One region of the Staphylococcus sp. FW104-15G4D genome, then DNA from elsewhere that is predicted to be linked to it. Evidence: predicted binding sites of a transcription regulator. Region 1 holds the regulator's gene; the other holds the start of a gene.
The links. The regulator NrdR, encoded in region 1, represses ribonucleotide reductase genes. The targets are predictions, from matches to a motif close to AACACNATATATNGTGTT.

Region 1 (6,141 bases):
CGAACATGAGTATAGGGAAACGCTTTCAAAAGACAGATAATATGTTATACTAATTTCATAAAGTATAACATATAAATAAATGTTCAAGGGGTGCTTTTTAATGTCAACGAATATCGCGATTAATGGAATGGGTAGAATTGGAAGAATGGTGCTACGTATAGCTTTAAAAAACGAAAACTTAAATGTTGTAGCGATTAATGCAAGTTATCCTTCTGAAACTATTGCACATTTAATTAATTATGATACAACTCATGGTACATATGATAAAAAAGTTGAAGCAACAGAAAATGGTATTAAAGTAGATAATCATGAAATTAAACTTGTTTCTGATAGAAATCCAGAAAACTTACCATGGAATGAATTAGATATCGACATTGTTATTGAAGCTACTGGTAAATTTAATCATGGAGATAAAGCCATTGCTCATATTAATGCAGGTGCAAAGAAAGTATTACTCACAGGCCCTTCAAAAGGTGGAGAGGTACAAATGATTGTTAAAGGTGTTAATGATGACAAACTTGATATTAATCAATATGACATCTTTAGTAATGCTTCATGTACTACCAATTGTATCGGTCCAGTTGCAAAGGTCTTGAATGATAAGTTTGGCATTGTAAATGGTTTAATGACAACTGTTCATGCCATTACTAACGATCAAAAAAATATTGATAATCCTCATAAGGATTTACGTAGAGCACGTTCTTGCAATGAAAGTATTATTCCAACTTCAACTGGTGCCGCTAAAGCGCTTAAAGAAGTGTTACCAGAAGTTGAAGGGAAACTTCATGGAATGGCTTTACGTGTTCCAACTAAGAATGTCTCACTTGTTGATTTAGTCGTTGATTTAGAAAAAAATGTCACTGCTGAAGAAGTAAATGAAGCATTTAGACAATCGGACTTAGATGGCATTTTAGATGTTGAAGATGCACCTTTAGTATCAGTAGACTTTAATACGAATCCTAATTCTGCAGTTTTAGATTCTCAATCTACTATGGTTATGGGTGAGAATAAAGTAAAAGTAATTGCTTGGTATGATAATGAATGGGGTTACTCTAATCGTGTTGTAGAAGTAGCTGAACAAATTGGAGAACTGATTGAGAAAGTGGCCACTGTTAAAGCAGTATAATTAAAAAACAGTATAAGACATGTAATTATAAGCTGTCGACAAAGTATGAACAATCATAAAGTTAGTATTCATCTAACTCATATTGGTTGATCTTTATCCTTTGTTGACAGCTTTCTTTTTGGAAATTTGTAGTAAGACTTATATCTTTATAATAAAAACATTAGAAAGCGTAATTAACTTAATTTAAATTTCTGTTTTAAACATTTATCCAAAGATTCAATTTTATAGTAAAATATCATTTAAAAATCTATATTTATAGCATTAAAATCTAAATTCTAGCGTAAATAACCTTTCTTTTTTACAATACAATTATGTAGTATAATGTACGTTAATCAAACTTAAGAGGGTGACATAAATGAAATGCCCAAAATGTAATTCAACACATTCTAGAGTAGTTGATTCTAGACACGCAGATGATGCAAATGCAATAAGACGAAGAAGAGAATGTGAAAATTGTGGAACTCGGTTTACTACTTTTGAACACATTGAAGTAAGTCCGCTTATCGTTGTTAAAAAAGATGGTACTCGAGAACAATTTTTAAGAGAAAAAATATTAAATGGGTTAGTGAGATCTTGTGAAAAGAGACCAGTAAGATACCAACAATTGGAAGATATTACCAATAAAGTCGAATGGCAATTACGTGACGAAGGTCAAACTGAAATATCCTCAAGAGATATAGGAGAGCATGTTATGAAATTATTAATGCATGTTGATCAAGTCTCATATGTTAGATTTGCATCTGTCTACAAAGAGTTTAAGGACGTTGACCAATTACTTGCTTCAATGCAAGGAATCTTGAGTGATAATAAACGGAGTGATTATTAAATGGGATTACAGTCGTATGAGTATGGGTTAAGACCTCAAGATAGCTTCGAAGTCATCAAAGAATTTCAATTAACGACAGAACATTTAGAAATATTGAACCGTCTCTTTACGCCGTTAATCGGTCCGCAATCTATAGGGCTTTATCACTTTATCAATCAATTTGTAGACGACCATCATCATTATCCGCTCACTCATTACATATTTATGAATGAGTTAAAAATCAATCTTTTAGACTTTAGAAAGCAGATGGATTATTTAGAAGCTATCGGGTTAATTAAAACCTTTGTTAAGCATGAAGAGCAGCAAACACGATTTGTATATCAATTAATACAACCTCCTACAGCTTATCAATTTTTTAATGATCCTATGTTATCTGTTTTTTTATATAGTGAAGTTGATAAAAATCGTTATCAGTCTTTAAAGAATCATTTTGAAAAAGACAAAAAGGATTTAAGTCATTATCAACAAACGACTAGGAAGTTTACTGAAGTTTTTAATGTACCCAAAAAGGTTTTGAATCAAGATTTATCTAATCTTAAACAAGCTAATCACTATAGTGGTATTGATTTATCCAATGAGACATTTGATTTCGAAATGTTGAGCCATATGTTAAATCAACACTTTATCAGTAATGAAATCGTAACTAAAGATGCTAAAGAATTAATTATTCAATTGGCTACGTTATATGGTTTGACTGCCGATGGAATGAAAAAAGTTATATTAAATTCAATTACTAGTGCACAACAATTATCATTTGAAGAAATGCGCAAGCAAGCACGATCATATTATTTGATTGAACACGAAAATCATTTGCCTAAATTACAATTGAAAGGTGAGTCTTTTGATAAATCAACTCAAGAAAAAGATACACCCCTAGATAATACTGATGAATGGTTACAACTATTAGACGAAACTAGTCCTATAGATATGTTAGCGAGTTGGTCAGGTTCTGAACCTACGCAATCACAAAAAAGTATGATTGAAGAATTAATTGATAGAGAAAAAATGAGTTTCGGTGTGATTAATATACTATTGCAATTTGTTATGCTAAAAGAAGATATGAAGTTACCCAAATCTTACATATTCGAAATTGCATCAAATTGGAAGAAAAAAGATATTAAAACAGCTAAGCAAGCGTACAACTATGCACTTCAAGTTAATCAACCTAAAAGTTATGACCAAAATTTCAAAGGGAATAGAAACTATTCCAGACAAAACAAGCAACTTATTTCAAAAGAGAAAACTCCAAAATGGCTTGAAAATAGAGAGGCTCAATCAAATTCATCAGCTACAAAAGATTCAACCACAAAAGATGAAAAATTAGAAAAAGATCGAAAAGCATTCTTAGAACGTTTGAATAAAAAATGGGAGGAGGGCAATGAGTAATGAAAAGTTTCAAGAACATAATGGGTGCGTCAGACGACTTAAATAAACGTATTGAGAAAATCAAGCAAAATGTTATAAAAGACCCAGATGTTAAAGAGTTTCTAGAGCAACATCAATCTCAACTTACGAATGCAATGATTGATGAAGATTTAAATGTTTTACAAGAGTATAAAGATCAACAGAAGCATTATGATGGTCATCGTTTTGAAGAATGTCCTAATTTTGTTAAAGGGCACGTACCTGAGTTGTATATAGAAAATGAAAGAATTAAGATTAGATATTTGAAATGTCCATGTAAAATTAAACATGATGAAGAACGCTTTAACTCTCAACTCATCACCTCACATCATATGCAACGTGATACATTAGATGCAAAATTAAAAGATATTTACATGACTGAACGTGATCGTTTGGACGTAGCGATGGCTGCAGATGAAATATGCACAAATATAGCTAATAATGAAAAAGTAAAAGGATTATATTTGTATGGCCCTTTTGGAACAGGTAAGTCATTTATATTAGGTGCAGTTGCTAATCAACTCAAATCGAAGAAGATTTCATCCACTATTGTTTACTTACCTGAATTTATTCGTACTTTAAAAGGTGGCTTCAAAGACGGTAGTTTTGAAAAGAAACTAGAACGTGTGCGTGAAGCTAATATACTTATGCTTGATGATATAGGTGCTGAAGAGGTTACACCATGGGTAAGAGATGAAATTATCGGACCATTATTACATTATAGAATGGTTCATGAGTTACCTACGTTTTTCAGTTCGAACTTCGACTATAGTGAATTAGAGCATCATTTATCTATGACGAGAGATGGAGCTGAGAAAACTAAAGCAGCTAGAATTATTGAACGTGTGAAAACACTATCTACGCCATATTATTTAGAAGGTAAAAATTATAGAAACAATTGAATTTTATCTTATGAGGTGTATAATGGACTTAAATCTTAATCGTTGAAACTATTGAAGATAAGATAATTTAATCACTATTACACAGAAAGTCATTAGTTGATGAGAATATGGCTAATATATTAAATTATTACTACTTCATAATGATATTTGTAATGAATATCCGGCTCGAGACCGTTATCTCATGTAGAGTAGCTTAGTTATTATTTTTATAAAGCTGAGCAACTAGGGTGGTACCACGACAAACTCGTCCCTTGTTATAGGGGGCGAGTTTTTTGTTTTGTGGATATTTATCTTAATCATTCAATAAGTCAACGATCAGATCTTTTTAATATTTAGGAGGGTTTAATATGGATCAAATTAATATTCAATTTCCAGATGGTAATTCAAAAGAATTTGATAAAGGTACTACTACTGAAGACATCGCTCAATCTATTAGCCCAGGTTTAAGAAAGAAAGCTGTAGCAGGTAAATTTAATGGTCAAATGGTAGATTTAACTAGACCACTTGAGGAAGATGGATCAATTGAGATTGTTACACCAGGTAGTGAAGAGGCTTTAGAGGTTTTACGACATTCTACTGCGCATTTAATGGCACAAGCTTTGAAGCGTTTATATGGTGATGTGAAATTTGGTGTAGGTCCGGTGGTTGAAGGCGGATTTTACTATGACTTTGATATGGATGAAAAAGTATCATCAGATGATTTTGAAAAAATAGAAAAAACGATGAAGCAAATCGTTAATGAGAATTATAAAATAGAACGAAAAGTTGTAAGTAGAGATGAAGCTAAAGAATTCTTCAAAGATGATCCATATAAATTAGAACTTATTGATGCAATTCCAGAAGATGAGAGCGTTACTTTATACTCACAAGGTGAATTCACTGATTTATGTCGTGGTGTACATGTACCTTCGACTTCTAAGATAAAAGAGTTTAAATTACTATCAACTGCAGGTGCTTATTGGCGTGGTGACAGTAACAATAAAATGTTACAACGTATATACGGTACTGCGTTTTTTGATAAAAAGGATTTAAAAGCGCATTTACAAATGCTTGAAGAACGTCGTGAAAGAGATCACCGTAAAATCGGTAAAGATTTAGAATTATTTACTAATAGCCAACTTGTTGGTGCTGGATTACCTTTATGGTTACCAAATGGCGCTACAATCAGACGTGAAATTGAACGCTATATTGTAGATAAAGAAGTGAGCATGGGATATGACCATGTATATACTCCAGTATTAGCAAATGTTGATTTATATAAAACTTCTGGTCACTGGGATCATTACCAAGATGACATGTTTCCACCTATGAAATTAGATGAAACTGAAGAAATGGTATTAAGACCAATGAACTGTCCACACCATATGATGATTTATAATAATAAACCACACTCTTACCGAGAATTACCAATCCGTATTGCGGAATTAGGTACTATGCATAGATATGAAGCAAGTGGTGCAGTTTCAGGTTTACAACGTGTTCGTGGAATGACTCTTAACGATTCTCATATATTCGTGAGACCAGATCAAATTAAAGAAGAGTTCAAAAGAGTAGTCAATATGATTCAAGAAGTTTATGAAGACTTCGGTTTTAAGGATTACACTTTCAGATTAAGCTACAGAGACCCAGAAGATAAAGAAAAATATATGGATGATGATGAAATGTGGAATAAAGCTGAATCAATGCTCAAAGAAGCAGTTGATGAAATGGGTCTACCATATGTAGAAGCTATTGGTGAAGCGGCATTTTATGGTCCTAAACTTGATGTTCAAGTTAAAACTGCGATGGGTAAAGAAGAAACTTTATCTACTGCGCAGCTTGATTTCTTACTACCTGAACGTTTTGAACTCACTTATATTGGTAGTGATGGTGAACAACATAGA
Region 2 (6,141 bases), on a different contig from region 1:
GATGTTAAATATGCATGGAGATAATATATGGTTAACGATGATTGGGTTAGCGATCATTGTTTCAATTGTAGGTTTACTCATAGCGAAGAAAATTAGCCCGGTTGTTGGCATGACATTGATACCATGTATCGGTGCAATGATATTGGGGTACAGTGTGGGAGATTTAGTAAAATTCTTTGATAAGGGCTTATCACAAGTTATGAACGTTGTCATAATGTTTATATTTGCCATCATCTTTTTTGGCATTATGACTGATAGTGGATTATTTAAGCCTTTAGTGAAGCGATTGATATTAATGACGAGAGGTAATGTGATTATTGTTTGTGTTATGACTGCGTTAATTGGTTCATTTGCACAATTAGATGGCGCTGGGGCAGTGACTTTCCTACTTTCAATACCAGCATTGCTTCCATTATATAAAGCGCTAAATATGAATAAATACCTACTAATATTATTACTTGCATTAAGTGCAGCAATTATGAACATGGTTCCGTGGGGTGGACCTATGGCACGTGTGGCAACAGTATTGAAAGTGAAAAGTGTGAATGAATTATGGTATGGTCTGATTCCAATTCAAATTATTGGATTCGTCCTCGTAATCATCTTCGCAGTATACTTAGGATTTCGTGAAAAGAAACTTATTAAGAAGGCGATAGAAAAAGGCGAAGTAGAAGAAACGCAAGATGTAGATATACATAGATTAGTTAATATTTATGAACGTGAACAAGATATTAAGTTTCCAGTTAAAGGCCGTGCTAGGAATAATCCTTATATTATATGGATAAATGTAGTATTAACGATTTTAGTTATCGTCATCATGTTAGCAAATCTAGCGCCACCAGAGTTTGCTTTCATGATAGGCACTTCACTCGCACTAATTATCAACTATAAAAGTGTTGATGAACAAATGGATCGATTAAAGGCTCATGCTCCTAATGCCTTAATGATGGCGGCAGTCATTATTGCAGCTGGAATGTTCTTAGGTGTTCTTAATGAAACGGGTATGCTTAAAGCGATTGCTACTGATTTTATTAAGATTATTCCAGATGCAGTAGGTCCATATTTGCATATCATTGTTGGAATATTCGGTGTGCCGTTAGATTTATTAACAAGTACGGATGCATATTACTTTGCTGTTTTACCTATTGTTGAACAAACTGCTAGTCAATTTCATGTTTCAGCTGTTTCTACAGCATATGCAATGGTGATAGGTAATATTATTGGTACATTCGTAAGTCCGTTTTCACCAGCATTATGGTTAGCCATTGGACTTGCTGAAGCGAATATGGGTACTTACATTAAGTATGCATTCTTTTGGATTTGGGGATTTGCTATTGTGCTACTACTCATCGCAGTACTTATGGGCGTCGTTACTGTTTAGATTTTAATTAAATCATATACTTAGTGTGAAGGCGCTATCACAGAAGGGATGAAACGAAGTTTTCATCCCTTTTTCAATGAAATAATTTACTCTAAAAATTATCAGATAAATTACAACAACTGTAACAACGATGTTGATTAAATCGCTATAACTACTGTCATGAAAGTGGTTTAAATTGTGTAAAATTGACACACGTTTTTTACAAGAGGGCGTTACATTATTATGATTCATTTACAAAGTATTAACATTGTACACAAACGGTTGTGTGTCTGTTACAGTGTTTCTTGTCGTTAATTAACGAAGAAAAAATTAAACTTAAATGTTAAAGATAATTGAAGGTAGCCACGAGATAGTTAAAAGATTTACCCAAATTATAGGAGGATATTAAAATGAAAAAAATCGCTACAGCTACAATCGCTACAGCAGGTATTGCAACATTTGGAATCATGCAACACGATGCAGATGCAGCGGAAAATAACAATAATGGATATAACCCTAACGATCCTTATTCTTACAGCTACACTTATACAATCGATCAACAAGGTAACTATCATTACGATTGGAAAGGTAACTGGAGTCCACAACAAGCTCAACAAGGAAACAACTCTAACTACTCAAATGCTAACCAAAGTACACAAAGCTACAATTCATACAATAACTACAATAATTATAGAACAAATAACCAAACTCAAAGCTACAACTCAAATAATGGTGGAGGTTTAGGTGCAAATTATTCAACTTCTGATAGAAACGTTAAAGTAACAACTCAATCAGCACCAACTCAAAAATCTTCAAGCAATGCATCAGCTGCATTCGCAGGTCAAACATCTTCAGGTTCAAACCTATACACTTCAGGTCAATGTACTTACTATGTTTATGACAAAGTTGGCGGCAAAATCAGCTCAACTTGGGGCAACGCTAACAACTGGGCTAACGCAGCAGCATCATCAGGTTACACTGTAAACAATACACCTAAACAAGGTGCAATCATGCAAACTTCACAAGGTGCATTCGGTCACGTTGCATACGTTGAGAACGTAAATAATGACGGTTCAGTAAAAGTATCTGAAATGAACTATAACGGTGGACCTGGAGTTGTATCTACTCGTACAATCTCAGCAAGCCAAGCTGGCGCTTATAACTACATTTCATAATCGAGTGACTAGAAATATTTTTAGTACTGAAGCCATGAACTTAAACGGTTCATGGCTTTTTTATATAGATAAGAAACTTTATACATATAAAGAGTTAAGTCAATGATTATGTGATTGAAGTTATTTTAAAAGGGAAATTTAAAAATAAAGAGATTAGAGTTGAGCTATTTTTAGCTTTAAGGAAGGTGAAGTAACATGGAATTTAACATTTGGATGTGGATTATTTTAGCAGTTATTATCATTGTCACTATAGCTGTTATTCTTATATTAACAGTTGGTTCAGTTTATGAAGAACGTGCTTACGATAAACGTTCAAAAGAAGAAAAACGTAAAAACACAGAAAAGAACCTTCAAATGGCAAAAGGTCACACAGATGAAGAAAGTGAAAAGAGTGAAGCACCACACCATCAAACTGAAGATAAAGCACATCATTCAGTAGATAATGAAAAAGTTGAAGAACGGTTTAAAGACAAAGATAGATAAGTAGAATATTTTTTATTCATAAGGCTCTGACATGTAGATGATAATCACACATGTTAGAGTTTTCTAATTGTTCGCAATAAAGTGCCCTTTCTACATATAGTTCATGAAACGTTAAAATCTTTTTGACACTTTCGTTAACGTCTAAGTTATCGATTGTAATACTATATATAGTGTTATATTTTGTAAATAGATACCATATATAGAAAAAGGTGATAATATGACTGCTTTAGAACAATCATTAACACGATTGATAACAAAAGACCCGACAATATTAAATGAAAATGCAAATAAAGATAGTAATACTTTCTCTACAATGAGAGATTTAACAGCTGGAACTGTATCTAAATCATATGCACTAGAAAATCTACTTCCAAAACACGTAGCTAAAGCACATTTATCTGGAGATATACATTTCCATGATTTAGACTACCATCCTTTTCAACCATTAACGAATTGTTGTCTAATTGATGCTAAAGATATGTTAGAAAATGGCTTTGAAATAGGTAATGCACATGTGACCTCCCCTAAATCAATACAAACCGCATCTGCACAACTTGTTCAAATTATCGCAAACGTATCAAGCAGCCAATATGGTGGTTGTACAGTTGACCGCGTAGATGAATTATTAAGTACATATGCTAAATTAAATGCAGAACATCATCGTGAAATGGCACAACAATATGTCCAACCGGATAAAATAGAATCTTACGTAGAGCAACAAGTGACTAAAGATATCGGCGATGCCATCGAAAGTTTGGAATACGAAATTAATACACTTTATACCTCCAACGGTCAAACGCCATTTGTAACATTAGGATTTGGTTTAGGTACAGATGAACTTAGTCGCAAAATACAACAAGCTATTTTACGTACGCGTATTAAAGGACTGGGTAAAGACCGTATGACAGCTATTTTCCCGAAACTTGTCTTCTCAATTAAAAAGGGTACTAACTTTAGCCCAGATGATCCCAATTACGATATTAAACAACTCGCGCTTGAGTGTTCAACGAAACGTATGTATCCTGACATCTTAAATTATGACAAAATCGTTGAGCTTTTGGGTGATTTTAAAGCGCCAATGGGTTGCCGTTCATTCTTACCTAGTTGGAAAGATGCAACAGGAAACTTTGAAAATAATGGCCGCTGTAACTTAGGCGTTGTCACATTGAATATCCCAAGAATTGCAATAGAATCTAATGGTGATATGGCCAAGTTTTGGGAGTTATTTGATCAAAAAATGCAATTGATGCATGATGCATTAGTTTATAGAATTAAACGCTTAAAAGATGCAATACCTAATAACGCGCCAATTCTTTATAAAAGTGGTGCTTTTAAATACAAATTAAACGCTTCTGAAAATGTAGAAGAACTGTTTAAACACCAACGTGCGACGATTTCAATGGGTTACATTGGCTTATATGAAGCCGCAACAATGTTTTACGGTCCTGATTGGGAGGATAATATTGAAGCTAAAACATTTACATTAGATATTCTAAGAGAAATGAAATATTATCAGAATGCATGGACTAACCAATATGATATTTGGTTTAGTATTTATAGTACGCCAAGCGAATCTTTGACCGACCGATTTTGTCGCTTAGATAAAGAGCGCTTTGGTGAAATACCTGATATTACCGATAAAGGATACTACCAGAATTCCTTCCATTATGATGTGCGTAAAGATGTAACACCTTTCGAGAAGTTAGATTTTGAAAAGGATTACCCTTACTATGCAAGTGGTGGTTTCATTCATTATTGTGAATATCCTAAACTTAATCACAACATTAAAGCGTTAGAGGCAGTGTGGGATTATTCTTATGATAAAGTTGGCTATTTAGGAACGAATATTCCTATTGATCATTGTTACAAGTGTGATTATGATGGTGATTTTGAAACTACTGAAAATGGTTATAAATGTCCGAACTGTGGAAATAGCGATCCTAAGACCGTCGATGTCGTGAAAAGAACATGTGGTTATTTAGGAAATCCAGTACAACGACCAGTAATAGAAGGACGTCAAAAAGAAATTTGTGCAAGAGTTAAACATATGAAGGAACCACGTTCATGAGCATGTTAGACATTAAAACAGGACAAAATCACATTGCTAAAATTGAAAGTCATAGCTTTGTGGATGGCGAGGGTGTACGTTGTAGTGTATATGTATCAGGATGTCCTTTTCAATGTAAAAAGTGCTATAACGAAAAAGCACAGATTTTTAAATATGGTGAAACATTTTCTGAAGATATCTTGCAAGAAATACTTGAAAATTGTGCCCCCTCATATATTTCTGGAATCAGTATTTTGGGTGGAGAGCCTTTTTGCAATTTGAATATATCTTTAAAGATTGCACGAGCGTTTAGAGAGAGATTTGGTTACAGTAAAACGATTTGGATATGGACTGGCTTTCTATTCGAATATTTGAAACATCAAACGGATGAACGACGAGAATTACTTGAACTTACTGATATTTTGGTTGATGGACTATTTATGTATCAGCTATATAAACCCAATTTACCTTATAAAGGCTCTCTTAACCAACGCGTGATAGACGTTCAAGATTCTTTGCGTAGCCATGGGATTATTGAATATGTGTAATAATGAAGCGGGTGATAACACTCGCTTCAGTTTATTTCATAATCTAAAATGTTAAAAGAGATATTAATCACTAAAGTAGGAAAAATGATAATACCTAATCAAATTTAAAGTGATAATAAATAATATTCTACCTATATATATACTATTTACATCTTTAAGTGATAAAATATTAATGTATACAAAATTTGTTCACCAAGTTTAAGGAGATCTTCTCATGGTTTTATTTATCATAGAAATCATAATAATGATTCTTGCGATATTATTAGGTCTTAGAACAGCTGGCGCACTTGGATGTGGTATCTTTGCGATTGTGGCTCAGTTAATAATGATATTTATCTTTCGATTACCTCCAGGTTCAGCTCCTGTTACAGCAGTTTTAATTATCTTATCTATTGGTATCGCAGGCGGAACTCTTCAAGCAACAGGTGGTATTGATTATCTCGTTTATATTGCTTCGCGTGTGATTGAACGCTTTCCAAAATCGATTATATTTATTGCTCCGATGATTGTTTTCCTTTTCGTCTTTGG

Region 2: a site for NrdR is predicted at 3,176-3,193, ahead of nrdD (anaerobic ribonucleoside-triphosphate reductase). Genes of this name have one in related genera too.

What each region holds. Positions count from the first base shown of each region.
Region 1 is NZ_JBYTCH010000001.1:1,130,818-1,136,958, reverse strand. It holds gene gap (type I glyceraldehyde-3-phosphate dehydrogenase) at 101-1,126, shown strand; gene nrdR (transcriptional regulator NrdR) at 1,482-1,952, shown strand; gene dnaB (replicative helicase loading/DNA remodeling protein DnaB) at 1,953-3,338, shown strand; gene dnaI (primosomal protein DnaI) at 3,338-4,258, shown strand; gene thrS (threonine--tRNA ligase) at 4,606-6,141, shown strand, end outside.
Region 2 is NZ_JBYTCH010000002.1:439,897-446,037, reverse strand. It holds gene AC3WQX_RS08535 (CitMHS family transporter) at 11-1,381, shown strand; gene AC3WQX_RS08530 (CHAP domain-containing protein) at 1,771-2,535, shown strand; gene AC3WQX_RS08525 (hypothetical protein) at 2,731-3,018, shown strand; gene nrdD (anaerobic ribonucleoside-triphosphate reductase) at 3,236-5,086, shown strand; gene nrdG (anaerobic ribonucleoside-triphosphate reductase activating protein) at 5,083-5,613, shown strand; gene AC3WQX_RS08510 (anaerobic C4-dicarboxylate transporter family protein) at 5,828-6,141, shown strand, end outside.